Regions from separate parts of the Paenisporosarcina sp. NPDC076907 genome, predicted to be linked through region 1. Evidence: a T-box and tRNA genes for the amino acid it is inferred to sense, from the RefSeq annotation. Region 1 holds a T-box; the other holds one or more tRNA genes.

The links. The T-box of region 1 lies ahead of serS (serine--tRNA ligase). A T-box ahead of a tRNA ligase gene usually reads a tRNA of that ligase, here a tRNA-Ser.
Region 2: it has a tRNA-Ser gene. The T-box ahead of serS (serine--tRNA ligase) is inferred to sense a tRNA for this amino acid. The anticodon was not compared.

Annotation. Positions count from the first base shown of each region.
Region 1 covers NZ_JBNNIX010000010.1:6,638-16,908, reverse strand. The annotation lists gene ACQKEV_RS17430 (serine hydrolase) at 1-905, shown strand, start outside; gene ACQKEV_RS17425 (PLP-dependent aminotransferase family protein) at 963-2,372, opposite strand; gene pdxS (pyridoxal 5'-phosphate synthase lyase subunit PdxS) at 2,477-3,367, shown strand; gene pdxT (pyridoxal 5'-phosphate synthase glutaminase subunit PdxT) at 3,369-3,947, shown strand; gene ACQKEV_RS17410 (M4 family metallopeptidase) at 4,295-5,953, shown strand; T-box leader at 6,081-6,295, shown strand; gene serS (serine--tRNA ligase) at 6,509-7,783, shown strand; gene tadA (tRNA adenosine(34) deaminase TadA) at 7,825-8,310, opposite strand; gene ACQKEV_RS17395 (glycosyl hydrolase family 18 protein) at 8,396-9,538, shown strand; gene ACQKEV_RS17390 (deoxynucleoside kinase) at 9,645-10,271, shown strand, end outside.
Region 2 covers NZ_JBNNIX010000002.1:733,091-743,361, reverse strand. The annotation lists rRNA gene rrf (5S ribosomal RNA) at 1-38, shown strand, start outside; tRNA gene ACQKEV_RS11495 (tRNA-Val) at 49-124, shown strand; tRNA gene ACQKEV_RS11490 (tRNA-Thr) at 144-219, shown strand; tRNA gene ACQKEV_RS11485 (tRNA-Lys) at 226-301, shown strand; tRNA gene ACQKEV_RS11480 (tRNA-Leu) at 317-401, shown strand; tRNA gene ACQKEV_RS11475 (tRNA-Gly) at 422-496, shown strand; tRNA gene ACQKEV_RS11470 (tRNA-Leu) at 510-598, shown strand; tRNA gene ACQKEV_RS11465 (tRNA-Arg) at 623-699, shown strand; tRNA gene ACQKEV_RS11460 (tRNA-Pro) at 712-788, shown strand; tRNA gene ACQKEV_RS11455 (tRNA-Ala) at 809-884, shown strand; tRNA gene ACQKEV_RS11450 (tRNA-Met) at 903-976, shown strand; tRNA gene ACQKEV_RS11445 (tRNA-Ile) at 984-1,060, shown strand; tRNA gene ACQKEV_RS11440 (tRNA-Ser) at 1,073-1,165, shown strand; tRNA gene ACQKEV_RS11435 (tRNA-Met) at 1,285-1,361, shown strand; tRNA gene ACQKEV_RS11430 (tRNA-Asp) at 1,365-1,440, shown strand; tRNA gene ACQKEV_RS11425 (tRNA-Phe) at 1,506-1,581, shown strand; tRNA gene ACQKEV_RS11420 (tRNA-Gly) at 1,587-1,660, shown strand; tRNA gene ACQKEV_RS11415 (tRNA-Ile) at 1,671-1,747, shown strand; tRNA gene ACQKEV_RS11410 (tRNA-Asn) at 1,749-1,823, shown strand; tRNA gene ACQKEV_RS11405 (tRNA-Ser) at 1,832-1,922, shown strand; tRNA gene ACQKEV_RS11400 (tRNA-Glu) at 1,930-2,001, shown strand; gene ACQKEV_RS11395 (1,4-dihydroxy-2-naphthoate polyprenyltransferase) at 2,495-3,406, opposite strand; gene ACQKEV_RS11390 (isochorismate synthase) at 3,581-4,963, shown strand; gene menD (2-succinyl-5-enolpyruvyl-6-hydroxy-3-cyclohexene-1-carboxylic-acid synthase) at 4,956-6,674, shown strand; gene menH (2-succinyl-6-hydroxy-2,4-cyclohexadiene-1-carboxylate synthase) at 6,662-7,489, shown strand; gene menB (1,4-dihydroxy-2-naphthoyl-CoA synthase) at 7,501-8,319, shown strand; gene ACQKEV_RS11370 (o-succinylbenzoate--CoA ligase) at 8,380-9,828, shown strand; gene menC (o-succinylbenzoate synthase) at 9,801-10,271, shown strand, end outside.

The sequences.
Region 1 (10,271 bases):
TCAACATGATGAACAAAAAAGCGGAAGAGCTAGGCTTAACAGGTTACAAGTTTGTCAACTCGACTGGTTTAAGCAATGCCGATTTACAAGGAAATCATCCTCAGGGAACCGGTCCAGAAGATGAGAACGTCATGCCTGCAAAATCAGTAGCAAAATTGGCTTTCCACTTGTTGAATGACTACCCTGAAGTACTCCAAACAACTAATATTACGACTAAAGTATTCAGAGAAGGTACGAGCGATGCAATTGAAATGGATAACTGGAATTTCATGCTTCCTGGTCTTGTTTATGAATATAAAGGCGCTAAAGTTGATGGATTAAAAACGGGTACAACAGATTTCGCAGGTCACTGCTTTACAGGAACTGCTGAAAAAGACGGCATGCGTGTAATTGCAGTCGTGATGAAAGCTGTCGATAGCAAAGGTGTAGGTTCTTATAAAGCACGTTTTGATGCAACTCGTGCATTGTTTGATTATGGATTCTCTCAATTTGCAAAAGAAGAAATTTTACCAGCAGGATATGAATTCAAAGACCAAAAAGACATTCCTGTAATAAAAGGTAAAGAAGACCAAGTTGGCATTACTGTAAAAGAGCCGATTGAAATGGTCATTAAATCTAGCGAAAAAGATTTATATAAACCTAAATTAGTGCTTGATGAGAAGAAAATGAAAGATGGTTCTTTGGAAGCTGCAATTAAGAAGGATGAAGTTGTTGGTCATGTGGAACTTGTAAAATCTGAAGGATCAGACTACGGTTACATCACAGGTGCTTCAAAAGCCTCTAATGTTGTAACAACTGAAGCCGTTGAACGTGCAAGTTGGTTCTCTTTAGGCCTACAAGCTGTAGGTCATTTCTTCGGTAAACTTTGGAATGGTGCAACTGACTTTGTCGGTGGATTATTCTAGGCTAAAAATATCATGATTAAAAGTAAAACGGTGATTTCTTTTGAAATCACCGTTTTTTTATGCTTTTTTTATGTGCCAAGCATTCATTAAGGCCTCTACAGCTGGTTCAATGGCCTCTTCTTCAAAACCGCCGAACCCTATCAACACTTGAGGTCTAGAAGGAATACTTTGAGTTGGTTGGTGGTAGTCGGATAAAGCGTATACCCGAATGTCTTGTTGTTTCGCGAGTTCAACTAATTCACGGTCTGTGGATTCGCTATCTACCGTCAAAACGATGTGCATACCTGCTTGCTCACCTGAAATATGAACAGTGGGTCTATATTCATCTAAGGCCTGCGTTAACTTTTCCAATTTTTTGCGATACAATTTTCGCATGCGATTCAAGTGCTTTGAAAAATGGCCGTCTCTCATGAACTGTGCGAGTACATGTTGATCGAGTCTAGGTACCGTTGACGAATAATACGGGAATGTCACCCGATACGCTTGAAGCAAGTGCATGGGTAACACAAAATAGGCAATGCGTAGCGAAGGCATTAGGGATTTAGAAAACGTACTAATGTAAATGACCCGCTCGCTTTGATCCATTCCTTGCAGAGAAGGAATTGGTTTACCAACATAGCGGAATTCACTGTCATAGTCATCTTCTATAATATAACGACCTTCTTTGGCGGAAGCCCAATTAAGTAATTGAACACGCCTGGAGGCCGATAAAATAGCACCTGTAGGGAATTGATGGGAAGGTGTGACATAGGCAACGCTAGCTTGTTTCTTTTCTAATTCTGCTACTTGCATACCATCTTCATCGACAGGAACCGCTACAGTTTCTCGATCATAATTGGCAAATATATGATGGGTCATCGGATAGCCAGGGTTTTCTATGGCGAAAACTATTTGTTTACCGAGCAGGCGAATCAGCAGCGGCATTAACTGTTCAGTTCCTGAGCCAATTACTATTTGTTGGGCTGTACAACGGACACCCCTTGAGGAGTATAAATAATGCGCAATTTCCTGTCTTAATTCCACGTCTCCTTGAGGGTGACCGAGCAATAGCAAATCACGCGATGTTTCATCTAACACGTCTTTTGCATACTTACGCCATTGATTGAAAGGGAAGGAAGAAGTGTCAATACGGCCTGAGTTAAAATCAATGCTGTAGGCGTGCTTAAATGTTTCTGGTTGATCATGTTTCATTCGCATTTCGTCTGTAAAAGCGAGTTCCTCCACTTGTTCAACGTAATACCCACTTCGCGCAACCGCTTTAATAAAACCTTCTGCCACCAGCTGCCCATAAGCCAATTCAATCGTTGTTTGACTGAGATTGAGAAACTCCGCGAGTTGTCTTTTAGAAGGTAACTTGGTGCCAACAACTAAATCACCGCGAATAATTGTCTCCTTCATTTCAAGATAAAGTTGCTCATATAGAGGTGTTGGTGAAGATCTATCGACTTGATTGAGCCAAATATCCATCAATCTCTCCTAACTGACCTTGTTAAATAGGTGGAAACTGACACTTTTTAAATGGTCATACTTCATTATACTAATAATCATAGATGAAATGGAGGCTATATACAATGACTCAACATGTAACAGGAACGGATCGTGTAAAACGTGGTATGGCAGAAATGCAAAAAGGTGGCGTCATCATGGACGTTATCAACGCAGAACAAGCTCGTATTGCTGAAGCAGCTGGAGCAGTAGCAGTAATGGCATTGGAACGAGTGCCTTCTGATATTCGTGCAGCAGGTGGCGTAGCACGAATGGCTGATCCACGTATTACTGAAGAAGTAATGAATGCAGTAACAATTCCAGTTATGGCAAAAGCACGGATTGGTCATATTTCTGAAGCCCGTATGTTAGAAGAAATGGGTGTCGACTATATCGACGAATCTGAAGTATTAACACCAGCAGATGAAGAGTTCCATTTAATTAAAAGTAATTTCACCGTTCCTTTTGTGTGTGGGAACAAAGATTTAGGTGAAGCAGCTCGACGAATTGGTGAAGGTGCTTCCATGCTTCGTACAAAGGGGGAGCCTGGTACAGGTAATATTGTAGAAGCAGTGCGTCATTTGCGTAAATTAAATGCTCAGGTCCGTAAAATCATCCACATGAATGAAGACGAATTAATGACGGAAGCAAAAATTCTAGGTGCTCCTTACCATGTGTTACTTGAAATCAAACATTTGGGCAGATTACCGGTTGTTAACTTTGCAGCAGGTGGGGTAGCTACTCCTGCAGATGCAGCATTGATGATGGAACTTGGAGCAGATGGAGTTTTCGTAGGATCAGGTATCTTCAAATCAGATAACCCTGAAAAATTTGCACGTGCAATCGTTGAGGCGACGACGCACTACCAAGACTACAAATTACTTGTTGAGATTTCAAAAGACCTTGGAGTGCCGATGAAAGGGATTGAAATATCCCGTTTAGAAGCGAAAGATCGTATGCAGGATCGAGTACTGTAAAATGGTGAAAATTGGTGTATTGGCTCTACAAGGAGCTGTTCGAGAACATATTCGATCGATAGAAGCGAGCGGAGCCCAAGCTGTCGTTGTCAAACGTGTGGAGGACTTGTCTGGGATTGATGGATTAATTCTACCGGGCGGAGAAAGCACAACGATGCGTCGTTTGATTGATTTATACGGCATGATGGAACCCTTGCGCGAATTTGCAAAAGCGGGACATCCAATGTTTGGGACGTGTGCAGGACTTATCCTCCTGGCAGGTTCACTTGTAGGATATGAGCAACCGCATCTAGGTGTAATGGATGTGACAGTAGAACGAAATTCATTTGGTCGACAAGTCGATAGTTTCGAAACGAGCGTTTCTATTAAAGGTGTAGCGGAGGATTTTCCTGCTGTGTTCATACGTGCGCCACATATTCATGAAGTTGGGACTAAGACAGAAGTTTTATGTGAACATAACGGTCGTATTGTGATGGCCAAACAAGAACAATTTTTAGGGTGCTCTTTTCATCCTGAACTGACTGATGATCATCGCGTAACTGCTTATTTTGTCCAATTAGTAGAGAATTTTATAAATTAAAAAGTTTAAGATTAAGCCTGCCATTGTGCGGGCTTATTTTTTTTGAAGGTCTAAATGGTAAATATTAAATTGTAACCATGTAACCATCTTTATCAAAATGTGTAAATACCTTTTGGAAATGGATATTAATTAGATAATATTTCTATCTATTGATATAGGTATATAAAAACAAATGATTCTAAAGATTGGTTTAAGAAAAATTAACCATTTTACAACAAGGAAAATAAACCCGTATTTATCCAATAAAAAACAGTGATAGTTACCTATATATTCAGAATAGTAAAATAGATAGAATACAAATTACCGAATTAAATTCGGAATTTTCAGAAACCAGGGAGTGGAGTTAAGTGAAGAAGAAGAATGTAGTGAGTCTGAGTTTAGCAGCAACGATTGCCTTATCAACAGTCATTGCACCAGTATACGCAGCACCAGGGAGTACAATTTCTGAAAAAGTCCATATGAACCAAAAAAGTAATAGCCCGAATTTTATATCTGGAAAGCTTACTGCTCCATCGAATAAAGCAGCTAAAGATGTTGTGTTAAACTATTTAGCAGAAAAACAAGGACTCTATAAAACTAGCAATGATTCTTATTCTAATTTTAAAGTTTTGAATGAAACAAAAGATGATGTTGGCTTCACTCTTGTTAAATTACAACAGGTCTATAAAGGTGTACCAGTTTTCGGATCAGTGTTAACAGCCCATGTTGATGCGGATGGTGTATTAACAGCTGTATCTGGTGAACTAGCACCGGAATTAGATAAAAAACAAACTTTAAAGAGTGGTGCGAAAATTAAACATGCTGAAGCACAAGCGATTGCTGCCAAAGATATGGCTGCAAAACTAGGACAAGCACCAGAACTTGAGAAGGAAGCAAAACCTGAATTCGTCATTTATGTGAAAGATGGAAAAGCAAACTATGCATATGCACTTGAGTTTGAATTCTTACATCCATCACCAGGTAACTATCAGTATTTCGTGGATGCTCAAACTGGAGACGTTTTAGCTTCGTTTAATCAAATTCATCAAGCAGGTAAACCTGGTGTTACTTCTCCAACAGGAACAAACACAGTAGGTTCAGGTAAAGGCGTTTTAGGTGATACAAAATCCTTCAATACAGTTACAAACAGCAATGGTTCATACTTAGTCGATCGTACGCGTGGAAATGGAATCTTTACGTATGATGCTAAAAACCGAACTCAAACCCCAGGAACGTTATGGTTGGATGCAGATAATGTGTTGAACGCAGCATATGATGGAGCTGCTGTTGATGCACACGCTTACGCTGCTCAAACATATGACTATTATAAAAATGTACATAGCCGTAATAGCTATGATGGAAATGGTGCGCAATTAATTTCTACTGTGCATTACGGTCGCAATTACAACAATGCTTTTTGGAGCGGTTCGCAAATGGTGTATGGTGACGGAGACGGCTCTACATTCATCCCGTTATCCGGTGCACTTGACGTAATTGCACATGAGTTGACGCATGCCGTGACGGATACAACCGCGGACTTAATCTATCAAAATGAATCAGGTGCAATCAATGAATCGATGTCTGATATTTTCGGTACGTTAGTAGAATATCACTTCAACAACAAGCCAGATTGGCAAATTGGGGAAGACATCTACACACCTGGCACATCTGGTGATGCTCTACGTTCAATGGCAGACCCAACACAAAGTGGAGATCCAGATCATTATTCGCAACGCTATGTAGGTACACAGGATAATGGTGGCGTTCATTGGAATAGTGGAATTAGTAATAAAGCAGCTTACTTATTATCAAATGGTGGTACACATTACGGTGTCAGCGTAGCGGGAATCGGTAATGACAAATCGGGTAAAATTTTCTACCGTACGTTAACGCAGTATTTAACACCTAATTCAACGTTTGCTCAATATCGTGTAGCAGCTGTTCAAGCAGCTACTGACCTATACGGCGCAAGTAGCAGTGAAGTTACAAGCGTTAAAGCAGCATTTACTGCAGTGGGTGTGAATTAATTAGTTTTATATTAGGAAATGCAAAACATCAGTTTGTTCTTTAATTGGAACAAGCTGATGTTTTCTTTTTCTTGTATGACAACTTGCCAAAATACATATCCTGTAGTAAAGTATGGTTAATTTCACATATGAAACGATGATGGGAAGTAGTAACAAGCTCCGTTTTTTTTAGAGAGCCGGCGGGTGGTGCGAGCCGGTAAAAACACTTGTGAATCCGTCCTGGAGTTGCGCGACTGAAGACTAGTAAGTTGCAGCCGGTTGAAAAGCCGTTATGAGACAAGTGGATTTGTTCGCATGGACAAATCAATCAGGGTGGTAACGCGGGTAGCTCTCGTCCCTTTCCAAGGGGATGGAGGGCTTTTTTTGTTGTCTAGCTTCGCAGCCCAGCTCGCACCTCCGCTTCAGAAACTCATTCGAAAACGAGTTTTCGATTCCTTTCTTCCACCGGAGGAGTCGAGCTAGAGTGGGCTACTACGCTTTTCGGCGTTGTCTAAAATGATTTTTTAACGCTTGTTTCAACACTTGCCTATCATCAAAATCAAAGGAGGAAAAAACATGTTAGATGTAAAACGAGTTAGAGATAATTACGAAGAAGTGAAAGCAAAACTGGAAAAACGCGGTGAAGATTTAGGGAACTTTGATCAATTTGAAGAGCTTGATTCTAAACGCCGTGAACTAATTGGCAAAGCAGAAGTATTAAAAGCGGAACGTAATGGAGCATCTGAAAAAATCGCCGTCATGAAACGCAATAAAGAAAATGCGGATGATGTCATCTTACGTATGCGTCAAGTAGGTGATGAAATCAAAGTATTGGATGAAGAATTGCGCGGTGTCGAAGAGAAGTTTGCTGACATGATGATGCGCCTGCCAAACATCCCACACGAAAGTGTGCCGGTTGGGGAATCTGAAGATGACAACGTGGAAGAGCGTACTTGGGGAGATATTCGTCAGTTTGATTTTGAACCAAAGCCTCACTGGGATATCGCGACAGATTTGAATATCGTCGATTTCGAACGCGCTGCAAAAACAACAGGTAGCCGTTTCTTGTTCTATCGTGGTTTAGGTGCGCGTTTAGAACGTGCTCTTATGAACTTCATGATTGATCTTCATACTGAGGAACATGGTTATGAAGAAATGCTGCCTCCATATTTGGCAAACCGTGCAAGCCTTACAGGTACTGGTCAATTGCCGAAGTTTGAGGAAGATGCATTCTTAATTGAAAAAGAAGATTTCTTCTTGATTCCGACGTCTGAAGTAACGGTAACGAACTTCTACCGCGATGAAATTTTAACAAAAGATGCACTGCCACAAGGATTTGCTGCATACAGTGCTTGTTTCCGTTCTGAAGCGGGTTCTGCAGGTCGCGATACACGTGGTTTGATTCGTCAACACCAATTCAACAAAGTGGAACTTGTTCGTTTTGTAAATCCGGATGATTCTTATAACGAATTGGAGAAATTAACAGGACATGCTGAGAGAGTTCTTCAATTGTTGGGCTTACCATACCGTGTCTTGAAAATGTGTACGGCAGATTTAGGATTTACGGCAGCGAAAAAATACGATATCGAAGTTTGGATTCCAGCACAAGGAGTGTACCGTGAGATTTCTTCTTGCAGTAACTTTGAGGACTTCCAAGCTCGACGTGCAAACATTCGCTTCCGTCGTGAACCTAATGCGAAACCAGAATTTGTGCATACGTTAAACGGAAGTGGATTGGCACTTGGTCGCACCGTGGCAGCCATTTTGGAAAACTTCCAACAAGAAGATGGTACTGTTATTATTCCTGAAGTTTTACGTCCATATATGGGTGGAAAAGAAATCATCAAATAATAAGCATCTGAATAATAGAAAACCGGAAATGAACTTGTCTCTTAAGTTCGTTTCCGGTTCTTTTTTTGTTCGCGTAAATTGCGGAAAAATTGAGTGAGAATGCCACCGCATTCCTCAGCTAATATTCCTTCAGTTACTTCACATTCATGATTGAAACGGGCATCGTTCAACAATCGATAGAGTGAATCGACGCAACCTGCTTTAATGTCACGTGCTCCGTATACCACTCGGGGAATACGCGATTGCAATATAGCTCCCGCACACATCGGGCAAGGCTCCAGAGTAACGTATAGGGTCATTTCTTCCAGGCGCCAACTTCCGATTTTTGCACATGCTTGCTGGATGGCCAACAACTCTGCGTGAGTCGTTGCATTTTGAGTCGTTTCCCTTAGGTTGTGTGCACGTGCAATGATTTCACCCTGATACACAATGATTGCGCCAATGGGAACTTCGCCTAATGTTGCAGCTTTTTGGGCCTCTTCTAAGGCTTCTGCCATGAAAAGTCGATCTTTTTCAAATACATCCATTCTGCATCGCTCCTTCTTTTTAGTGTAGCATGTTTAGTTCATCTTTCGCATAGCATAAGTGAGATGTGGAACGAGGAGGTCTAAAATGATTTATGTAGTAAAACAAGGGGATAGTCTGTATTCCATTGCCAACCGTTTTAGGGTCAACCCCACGACTTTGGCCAATGTCAATGAGCTTACGAATCCGGATGTTTTGGTAATAGGCCAAACGATTGTTATTCCCGACGCACCCAATCCAAATCGCCCTACCATTGAAACGAATGGTTATGTGGAATGGTACACCGACAAACCATCCCAATCCTTGCTAGACGAAGTAACGAAACGTGGACCATTATTGACTTACATGATGCCATTTTCATATGATGTCAAACGGGATGGATCTTTGACACCATTGGACTGGAGTGGCCTCGATCAAATTGCAAAAGATCAGAACATGGTTTCTGCCATCGTCATTTCAAATATTGAAGATGGGGCATTCAGTGACACACTCGCACAAGATATTTTTGCCAGTACAGCTGTGCAAGATAAATTGATTCAAAATATTTTAGCTGAAGCCAAAGCGAAAAATGCAAAAGATATTCATGTTGATTTTGAGTATTTACGAAAAGAAGACCGACAAAACTATGTTGATTTCTTAAAACGTTTAAAAGCAGCGGCAAAAGGTTTGACTCTATCTGCTGCGCTTGCTCCGAAAACTTCCGCCGATCAGCCAGGGAAATGGTATGAAGGACATGATTATAAAAAAATTGCTGAAGTGGTCGATTTTGTGGTGATTATGACGTATGAGTGGGGCTATAGTGGAGGTCCTCCAATGGCCGTGTCTCCTATCGGGCCGGTACGTAAAGTACTCACATATGCGTTAACTGAAATGCCTGCTAATAAAATCATGATGGGGCAAAATTTATATGGATATGACTGGACATTGCCATATAAACCAGGAAATCCGCCAGCTCAAGCAATCAGTCCGAAGCGGGCAGTTGAACTTGCTCGGGAACGTAATGCAGCAATCTCTTACGATGCGGTCGCCGAGGCACCTTATTTCAACTATTGGCGGGACGGGAAAGAACATGTGGTTTGGTTCGAAGACGCCCGTTCGATTGAAGCGAAATTTGAATTGTTACAAGAACTAGGCTTGAAAGGAATCAGTTACTGGCACATGGGCTTCCCATTCCCGCAGAACTGGGTCGTATTAAATGAAATGTTCCACGTGAAAAAAAGACAGAGCTAAAACCCTTTTCCTCTTTGGAAAAGTGGTTTTTAGCTCTGTTTTTCATTTTCTAGCTGTGATAGAATAGAGGGCATTGAACGATTGAGAACGAGTAGGAGGACTTCTGATGCCGATTCCATTTATCACCGTTGAAGGCCCAATTGGTGTTGGAAAAACTTCATTATCTAAAGCCATAGCCGACGCAAACAAGTTTCAACTGTTAAAAGAAATTGTGGATGAAAATCCATTTTTAAATAAATTTTATGAAGATATCGAAGAGTGGAGTTTCCAAACGGAAATGTTTTTCCTTTGCAATCGCTATAAACAACTGAGTGATATTCAAAAGAATTACATTGCTAATCAAGAACCAGTCGTTGCGGATTACCACATATTCAAAAACCTAATCTTCGCTAAACGTACACTTCCAGCAGAGGAGTACGTGAAGTACGAATCAATCTACCGTATTTTAACGCAAGATATGCCCAAGCCAAACATCATTATCTATTTACATGCTAGTTTGGATACACTGATGAAACGTATTGCACAGCGCGGTCGTGAATTCGAGAAAATGATCAGTGCAGAATATATGGAACAACTTTCAGCAGACTACCATACATTCATTCAGTACTTTGAAGAAACACATCCGGAAATTCCGGTTCTTCGTTTCAACGGAGATGAAATCGATTTTGTTCAAAATGAGTCTGATTTGAAATGGATTTTAAATAAAGTAGACGAAACGCTACAAAAAAGGAGT
Region 2 (10,271 bases), on a different contig from region 1:
TGGGGGTTTCCCCCTGTGAGAGTAGGACGTCGCTGGGCGATTTATTTCGGAGGATTAGCTCAGCTGGGAGAGCATCTGCCTTACAAGCAGAGGGTCGGCGGTTCGAGCCCGTCATCCTCCACCATTATTCTTTTTAACACCGTGCCGGTGTAGCTCAGTTGGTAGAGCAACTGACTTGTAATCAGTAGGTCGAGGGTTCGACTCCTTTCGCCGGCACCATTGTTAGAGCCATTAGCTCAGTTGGTAGAGCATCTGACTTTTAATCAGAGGGTCGTAGGTTCGAATCCTACATGGCTCACCATTTTCATACTAAGTTGCGGGTGTGGCGGAACTGGCAGACGCACTAGACTTAGGATCTAGCGCCGCAAGGCGTGGGGGTTCGACTCCCTTCACCCGCACCATTTTTTACAATGTTATACAAGCGGAAGTAGTTCAGTGGTAGAACACCACCTTGCCAAGGTGGGGGTCGCGAGTTCGAACCTCGTCTTCCGCTCCATAACTTCTTTAATGCCGGGGTGGCGGAACTGGCAGACGCACAGGACTTAAAATCCTGCGGTAGGTGACTACCGTACCGGTTCGATTCCGGTCCTCGGCACCATCTTTTCATAAAACATCATATTTAGCGCCCGTAGCTCAATTGGATAGAGTACTTGACTACGAATCAAGCGGTTAGAGGTTCGAGTCCTCTCGGGCGCGCCATAATTTTTGACTCGGGAAGTAGCTCAGCTTGGTAGAGCACTTGGTTTGGGACCAAGGGGTCGCAGGTTCGAATCCTGTCTTCCCGACCAGTTTATTTCATCCCTTTTATGGGGCCTTAGCTCAGCTGGGAGAGCGCCTGCCTTGCACGCAGGAGGTCAGCGGTTCGATCCCGCTAGGCTCCACCAACATTTTATAAAGATCCTGGCGGCATAGCTCAGCTGGCTAGAGCGTACGGTTCATACCCGTGAGGTCGGGGGTTCGATCCCCTCTGCCGCCATTTTTTAGGACCTTTAGCTCAGTTGGTTAGAGCAGACGGCTCATAACCGTCCGGTCGCAGGTTCGAGTCCTGCAAGGTCCACCACTTATATATCGCGGAGGTATACCCAAGTTTGGCTGAAGGGATCGGTCTTGAAAACCGACAGGGGAGTCAAATCCCGCGGGGGTTCGAATCCCTCTACCTCCTCCATTTTTACTAAGTGTGTGGTGTAAGACTATCAAATATAAACATACATATTAACTCGCTAAATGCAGGTGTTCATAACACAATAAGTGTTGAAGCAATTATGTTTATAACAATAATATTATCGCGGGGTGGAGCAGCACGGTAGCTCGTTGGGCTCATAACCCAAAGGTCGCAGGTTCAAATCCTGCCCCCGCAACCAAATGGTCCCGTGGTGTAGCGGTTAACATGCCTGCCTGTCACGCAGGAGATCGCGGGTTCGATTCCCGTCGGGACCGCCATTTTTTCTAAAGTATTAAAAATTGGAATAAGCAAAGAGATTCACAGCTTAGTACAATTTAATTGTGGCTCAGTAGCTCAGTCGGTAGAGCAAAGGACTGAAAATCCTTGTGTCGGCGGTTCGATTCCGTCCTGAGCCACCATATTTGCGGGTGTAGTTTAGTGGTAAAACCTCAGCCTTCCAAGCTGATGATGAGAGTTCGATTCTCTTCACCCGCTCCATTTTTTATGTGGGCCTATAGCTCAGCTGGTTAGAGCGCACGCCTGATAAGCGTGAGGTCGATGGTTCGAGTCCATTTAGGCCCACCATTCCGAAGTAGCTCAGTGGTAGAGCAATCGACTGTTAATCGATTGGTCGTAGGTTCGAGTCCTACCTTCGGAGCCATTATTTCTGGGGAAGTACTCAAGTGGCTGAAGAGGCGCCCCTGCTAAGGGTGTAGGTCGGGCAACCGGCGCGAGGGTTCAAATCCCTCCTTCTCCGCCAGATATAAGGCCCCTTGGTCAAGCGGTTAAGACACCGCCCTTTCACGGCGGTAACACGGGTTCGAATCCCGTAGGGGTCATTTAAAAAGATGCGCTATCTTCGGGATAGCGTGTTTTTTTATGGAGAAATGTCGAATTATAGGATATTATGTCTACCCATAATTGATATATGATAATCTAATCCTGCAGCTATTAAGCTGTAGGCTTTCTTGCTGTTATTTGATATGTGGAAGCTCAGTCTGACTTTTTGGCACTCACGTCTGAAAAATGGGAGAGGACGTCTGAGAAATGAAGCATCACGTCTGAAAAAACGTGGTTGACGTCTGAAAATCCTACATTCTCAAAACAGGTGAGTCATTCTTTATACCGAGCGAAGAGAACAGCTCCATTCATTAGAAGTTGTAGAAATATACAAAATGACCCTAATACTGTCGTTTAATGGGTGTTTCTGTGAAAGTAAAGATCCATATGCTTTCGATCGAACACTGCGAGCCAATTGAAACCTTCTCTATATTGAAAATACATAAAAAAACCGCATTGCCTTTGTCCAGGCACATGCGGTTTGTTCAATTTCTATAAGATATATCCAATCAGCAAACCGATTCCGAGAAGGAAACCGAAGATCGTATTCGTGAGTGCGGTATCTTTCATGGCAGGACCCACTCTGAGCGGATCTTCATGAGCTTTAAATGTCTGAATGGCAAGTATCGGTTTTTTTATGCTCAAAATAACAAGTAGTGCCCATGGAGTGATTTCTCCTGCGACAACCAGTGCAAGGATCCATAAATATGAAGCGATGAACAATCCGAGCAATACATTGATGGCGCGTTTACGTCCAATCAGTAAAGCCATTGTTTTACGTCCGCCTGCTTTATCTTCCACTAAATCCCGTATATTATTTGAAAGCATAATTGCAGCGACTAGTAACATACTTGGAATAGACAATATCAGAGCAATGGATGTAATTTCTCCTGTTTGGATATAGAATGCGATTAAAACAATCAGCATTCCCATAAATACACCTGAAAATAATTCCCCAAAAGGCGTATATGCAATAGGGTAAGGACCGCCTGTGTAGAAATAGCCAATCGCCATTGATACGGCTCCTACAATTGCTAATAGCCAAGTGGTTTCGATGCATATGTATATCCCTAGAATAATTGAGATTGCATAGAGCAATAAAGCGAGCTGCATAACTGTTTTTGGTTGAACTCCATTTCTAACGATGGCACCACCAATCCCAACAGACTTCTCATTATCCAATCCTCTTGCAAAGTCATAATACTCATTGAACATATTTGTAGCTGCTTGGATCAGCATGCTTGCAAACAGCATAGCAAAGAATAATGGCCAGTGTATATCTGTATAGGAAATGGCAATCATTGTACCTAAAAATACAGGAACAAATGATGCAGTTAACGTGTGAGGCCGTGTTAATTGCCACCAAATACGCCAGCCACTATCAGCTTTTAAATCGTGTGACATAAAGTTTCCGCTCCTTCTTCTTTTTTTACCTCTCTCATTGTACTTCATCCACCTAATTCTGTGTAGATTGTTTGCTTTACGAGTGCTGAATCGTCTATAAAGAGGTATGATAGAAGGTAGGATATTAAAGGGTCCTCATATATTTATGAAGTCCTAATTACGGAGGGAAACTGGATGAAACGAAAGTCATTGACATCCACAGGATATGTAGTCGAAGATCAGTCTTCGGCCGTACATTTTTATACAGAAACGATTGAAGTGAATGGATTATCCTCTGTTGCTTTCTTTGAAGCAGGAGAGTCATATAAAGGTCAAAGATTTTACTGGCAGAACCGAGAAAAAACATTTACATTGGTCGGACTTGGACATGCTCATGTCATCACAAGTACCGCAGAAGAAAATCGCTTCGCTGAAGTGGATCAACAATGGAATGAACTGTGCTCTAAAATCGTGAATGAAGAACATGATTTACAACCGATATTGTTTGGCGGGTTTTCTTTTGACCCAGCCAACAAATTATCTTCCGAGTGGGATATGTTCCCTTCGGCGTACTTTGCTGTGCCTTCTTTTCAACTCGTCATACGTGACGACAGAGTATTCATCAGTATCCATTTAATAACGAGTGATAAAGATTCACAAATTCAATTTGATCGCTTACGTGGAGAACGGGATGACCTGATCCATGCAGCGCAGGTCAAGGAATTAAAACCTTATGCAAAACCGCTATTAACTCAAATGGATGAACGCTACAAGGAATTATATTTGGATGCAGTTTCACATGTGACGAAATTAATTCATGCTGGTGAGGCTCAAAAGGTTGTCATTGCCCGTTCATTGGAATTGACTTTTGCAGAAGAAGTGAGTTCACCATCTGCCATGTATCATACGTCTAAAGAGCAACCAGAAAGTTTTCTGTTTGGGCTAGAGCTTGCAGATAATTTGTTTTTTGGAGCAACGCCTGAACGCTTGGTGAAAGTAGAAAATCGTCGCGCACTGTCCACTTGTTTAGCGGGTTCTGTTAAGAGGGGACAAACTGCAATCGAAGATCAGCAATTAGGCAACGACCTATTGCAGGATTCAAAAAACAGAGAAGAACATCAATATGTGGTAGATATGATTACGGAAGTATTTAATCAATATTGTGACGAAGTCAGAGTTCCAAAATACCCTAAACTGATGAAAATCAGAGACATTCAGCATTTATATACACCAGTGGAAGGGAAGTTGCAAAAAGGTTATGGACTGTTGCAACTGGTAAAAGATTTACACCCAACACCGGCTTTAGGTGGAGAACCCCGAGGAGACGCCATGGCTATAATTAGAATGGTTGAGCAAATGAATCGTGGATACTATGCCGCACCTGTGGGTTGGATTGATGCTGAAGGAAACGGTGAATTCGCTGTTGCCATCCGCTCCGCGTTATTGAACAAAACGAATGCTTATTTATATGCTGGTGGAGGAATTGTTGCGGATTCGGATCCTACTTCTGAATATGCGGAGACATTAGTGAAATTTAGACCGATGTTACGCACTCTTGGAGGTAAATTAAATGGATAACCGTACAAATTTAACTGAATATGTACACGCTATCGTCCAAACTTTTCTTCGAGCAGGCGTTCAGGATATCGTAATCAGTCCAGGTTCTCGTTCCACGCCTCTTGCATATGCCTTTAGTCAAACAAAAGAATTCAACACATATATGCAAATTGACGAACGATCTGCTGGTTTTTTTGCTTTAGGAATGGCCAAAGCTAAACGAAGTCCAGTGCTTTTACTGTGTACGTCTGGAACGGCAGCTGCTAACTATTTTCCTTCTATTGTGGAAGCAAACTATGCAAGGATTCCTTTAATTGTTTTAACAGCAGATCGTCCACACGAACTTAGGGAAGTGGGAGCACCTCAAGCCATCGACCAAGTTCAACTATACGGAAAACACGTTAAATGGAGTGTAGACTTTCCGTTAGCAGACGAACATCAAGAGACGATTCCATTTATTGTTCGTCATACTGCGAGAGCCATTACACATGCTAAGGCAGCACCAATGGGACCAGTTCATATCAACATCCCTTTCCGAGAACCTTTGTTGCTTGATTTTGACTTCCAGCCTGAGCCTTCCTCATTTATAGAATCGACGTCAGGGACGATTGTTGCGTCACAGCCTACAATCGACTTTGTTGAACAATCGATTGCTTCCGCTAAAAGGGGACTTCTCATCGTTGGGGAACTATCTGCAGATACGGCCAAAAGAGAGTTTTGGGCTTTTGCAAAATCCATCCAGTGGCCAGTATTGGCAGATTCACTTTCTCAACTTCGGACAAGTGTCCCGGAAGATTGCTTACACTTACTTATTGATCAATACGATGCACTACTGAAAAGTGAAAACTTTAAACAGTCCGTTATTCCCGATGTAGTGATTCGTTTTGGTGCTCAACCGGTTTCTAAGCCGCTCTCACTATTTCTAAAAGATGTTCAGCCTGAAATTTATGTTGCGGTCGATGAAGATCCAATGTTCAGGGACTCGTTGGGGGTGGTGACGCACCATGTTCATTCTGTGGCGCAAGTGTTCTGGAAAGAGTTGAGCAACGTTCATGAAAACGAAGCTCTTATCAACTGGACAAAGGCAAATAAAATTGCAACAACACATGTCGAGAAATATATTCAAGAGCAAAACGACGAAGGCGCACTAGCCGGAGTGCTATTTCATTATTTGTCCGATGGGAGTGACCTCATTTCTGGTAGCAGTATGCCAATTCGGGATGTCGATACTTTCTTCAATCAAACAACTAAAGACATTGCAATTTATGCTAACCGCGGAACAAATGGAATTGATGGTGTTGTTTCAACTGCACTTGGCATTCAGCAGGCGAGAAAACGACCTGCCACTTTATTAATCGGGGACATCTCGTTCCTTCACGACAGCAATGGTTTATTGGTTTCACGTTTCCATGAGACGGACCTCACCATTGTCGTGATGAATAATGATGGAGGAGGCATTTTCTCTTATTTGCCTCAATCAAGTGAAGAGATTTATTTTGAAAAACTGTTCGGTACACCAACCGGCTTGTCTTTCGATTCAATAGCGACCATGTACGAAGCAGAATACTTTGCAGTTGAGTCAAAAGATGAGTTCATAAATGCTTTAACGACAGCAAAACAAAAAGATTTGCGAATCATTGAAGTGAAGACGAATCGCCAACAGAACGTTTTGGCACATCGACAATTATGGAACGGGATTACTGAGGAGTTGGACCTGAAATGGAACAACTAGTTGCATCAGTCCGAGGTGTGAATGTCAGTTATTCAATTAAAAATAAAAACGCTTTGGAAACCATTCTCTTTTTGCATGGATTTACTGGCAGCACGAAAACATGGCATCCAATTATTGAACAATTACCTGAAACTGTCCGTTGTATTACGGTTGATTTATTAGGTCACGGAAACACCGAATCACCTAAAGATTACAAACGATATGAAATGAGCGAACAACTAAAGGATCTACATGTGCTTATCCAAACTCTTAACATAACAAGTTTTTCACTCGTGGGCTATTCAATGGGGGGGCGAGTTGCACTTGCTTATGCACTTAGTTATCCTGAATATGTTCGGAAGTTAGTATTGGAAAGTGCGTCGCCAGGTTTGGATATAGAAGCCGACCGACTTTCCCGAATAGCTGCAGATAATCAATTAGCTATGAAGCTGGAAAGTGAAGGTCTTTCATCCTTCATCGATTTTTGGCAGGACATTCCGTTATTTCAATCTCAAAAAAAATTGGATGAGATCAAGCTTCAATCCATTAGGGAAGATCGCATGCAACAAACTGCTTCAGGTCTCTGGAATAGTTTGAAAGGAATGGGTACCGGTCGTCAACCTTCTTACTGGTTTCGATTGAATGAGTTGAAAATCCCTGTCACAATAATCACGGGTGAACTTGATGAAAAATTCACGATTATTGGAAAGCAAATGACAAAACAGATTCAAAACAGCCAGCATCTAGAAGTTTCAGAAGCGGGTCATGCAATTCATGTGGAAAATCCCGTTCAGTTTGCTACAATAATAATGGAGCAAGTATTAGAAAGATCTTGAGGAGGAAGAGTATGACACGTCAATGGGTATCAGAACGTACATATGAAGATATTAAGTATGAAACTTTTAACGGGATTGCGAAAATCACAATTAACCGTCCGGAAGTAAGAAATGCTTTCCGACCTAAAACCGTTAAAGAATTATTGGATGCATTTACTTATGCGCGCGATGATTCAAAAGTCGGCGTTATCGTATTAACAGGTGAAGGCGAAAAAGCTTTCTGTTCAGGTGGTGACCAATCAGTCCGTGGACATGGTGGGTATGTTGGAGAAGATGAAATCCCACGTTTGAACGTTCTGGATTTACAGCGTTTGATTCGCGTTATTCCTAAGCCTGTTGTTGCAATGGTAGCAGGTTATGCAATCGGTGGCGGACACGTTCTTCATGTAGTTTGTGATTTAACAATCGCTGCAGACAACGCAATATTTGGACAAACTGGACCGAAAGTCGGCTCGTTTGACGCAGGTTACGGTTCTGGTTATTTAGCTCGTATTATCGGACATAAAAAAGCGCGTGAAATTTGGTACTTATGTCGTCAATATGACGCACAAGCAGCATTAGATATGGGCTTGGTCAATACAGTAGTTCCTTACGCACAATTGGAAGATGAAACGGTTCAATGGTGTGAAGAAATGCTTTCTATGTCACCTACAGCTCTTCGTTTCCTGAAAGCGGCAATGAACGCAGATACGGATGGTTTGGCAGGGCTGCAACAAATGGCTGGAGATGCAACACTTCTTTACTACACAACTGATGAAGCAAAAGAAGGCCGCGATGCCTTTAAGGAAAAACGTAAACCTGATTTCGGTCAATTCCCTCGTTTCCCTTGATATGACAATTTTCAAGCTGTCCTTTATGAGGACAGCTTTTTCTAAAGGTGGCAAAATTTTATGTATCCTAACTGGTTAGCACAGCGTGTCAAAATGACGCCCAATCGCAAAGCATTAACATATGGACATCAATCATGGACTTTCCAACAGCTCTTTGATGAAGCCTTAGAAGTAGCGGGTTCATTGAAAGCTTTTGGCGTCAAGAATGGAGATCGCATCGCCATATTATCACCCTCACAACCAGCGTTGATTGTGACTATTCATGCTTGTTGGCAATTAGGTTGTGAAGTGGTGTTATTAAATGAAAGACTCTCTGATGGAGAGCTTTCCTATCAAATTGACGATGCTCAACCGTCTTTATTGTTAGTGGATGGTGGTTATGAAGAAAGAGTGGCTATCCATTCCCCAATTACCATGGATGTACTAACTGAGAAAACTTCCGTCAAGTTCGAAATAGAAGACGAATGGCCGCTTGAACGCACCATGTCCATAATGTATACATCCGGAACAACGGGTAATCCAAAAGGTGTTCGTCAAACGGTTCAAAACCACACAACCAATGCGACTGCCTCCGCCTTCAATATGGGGGTTCAACCAGATGATGTGTGGTTGTGCACCATGCCTGTATTTCACATTAGTGGATTATCTATTTTCATTCGCTCGGTCTTATATGGAATGGAAGTGAGGCTGTATTCGAAATTTGAGATAAGCCACGTGGTGGACGACTTAGTAAGCGGAGAGGTCACTCGTATGTCTGTTGTCTCAGTTATGTTAGAACGGATTTTACGCGAATTAGAAGAGCGAAACGTTAATGTATCGTCTCGTTTGCTGACGATGCTTGTTGGCGGTGGTCCTGTTCCGAGTACCTATTTAGTGAGAGCAATTGCTCGTGGTATTCCCATTCTGCAAACCTACGGGATGACCGAAACATCTTCACAAACGGCGACACTTGCTCCTGAAGATGCGGTAAGAAAGCTTGGGTCTTCTGGGAAGCCATTGTATTTAAGTTTTATTGAAATCGATCAAGCGACAAATCCTTTTGAAGAAGGCGAGATTTGCATCCGTGGTGGCCATGTAACCCCGGGCTATATCGGTAGAAATGCTTCCACAGCATCTCAGGAAAACGGATGGCTCCGTACGGGCGATATCGGATATTTTGATGATGAAGGATATTTATATGTCGTCGATCGTCGCTCTGATTTAATTATTTCAGGTGGTGAAAACATTTATCCGGCAGAAGTGGAAAATGCTATTCTTCAACATCCCATGATACGTGAAGCGGGTGTTTGTGGAATGAGTGACGAGAAGTGGGGACAAGTACCGGTAGCATTTATTGTCGGTGATGAGGCACTCTCATTGGAATCATTACAAGCGTTTTTGCAGGATAAATTGGCACCTTATAAAATGCCGAAAGTATTGCACCATGTACAGGTTATGCCGAGAAATGCATCGAATAAATTACTGAGAAGAGAGCTGAGAGCGTGGTTAACATCCAAATCAAAAGAGTGACGTTATATCACGTAAAAGTGCCTCTAAAACATTCATTTATTACTCACTTGCAGGAAGTGGAAGAAAGGGAGAGTGTCCTTCTTGAAGTGACGGATGCTGACGGCACAATTGGTGTTGGGGAATGTGTAGCATTTGCTTCTCCCTGGTACACCGAAGAAACGGTGGACACGGCATGGAACACACTAGAAAAATGGATAATTCCAGCCATGTTGAATCAATCCTTCTCGCACCCAGATCAACTCGAATTAGCACTAAAGGCTATCAAAGGCAACCATATGGCAAAAGCGGCTGTAAATCATGCATTATGGGATCTATATGCTAAGAAATTAAATAAACCTCTTTGGCAAGTCATCGGTGGAGTAAAAGAAACAATCGAAGCCGGTGTTGTCGTAGCTGCTGCTACTGATTGTGTAATGAAGAAAGAAATCGATGCCGCTGTAGAA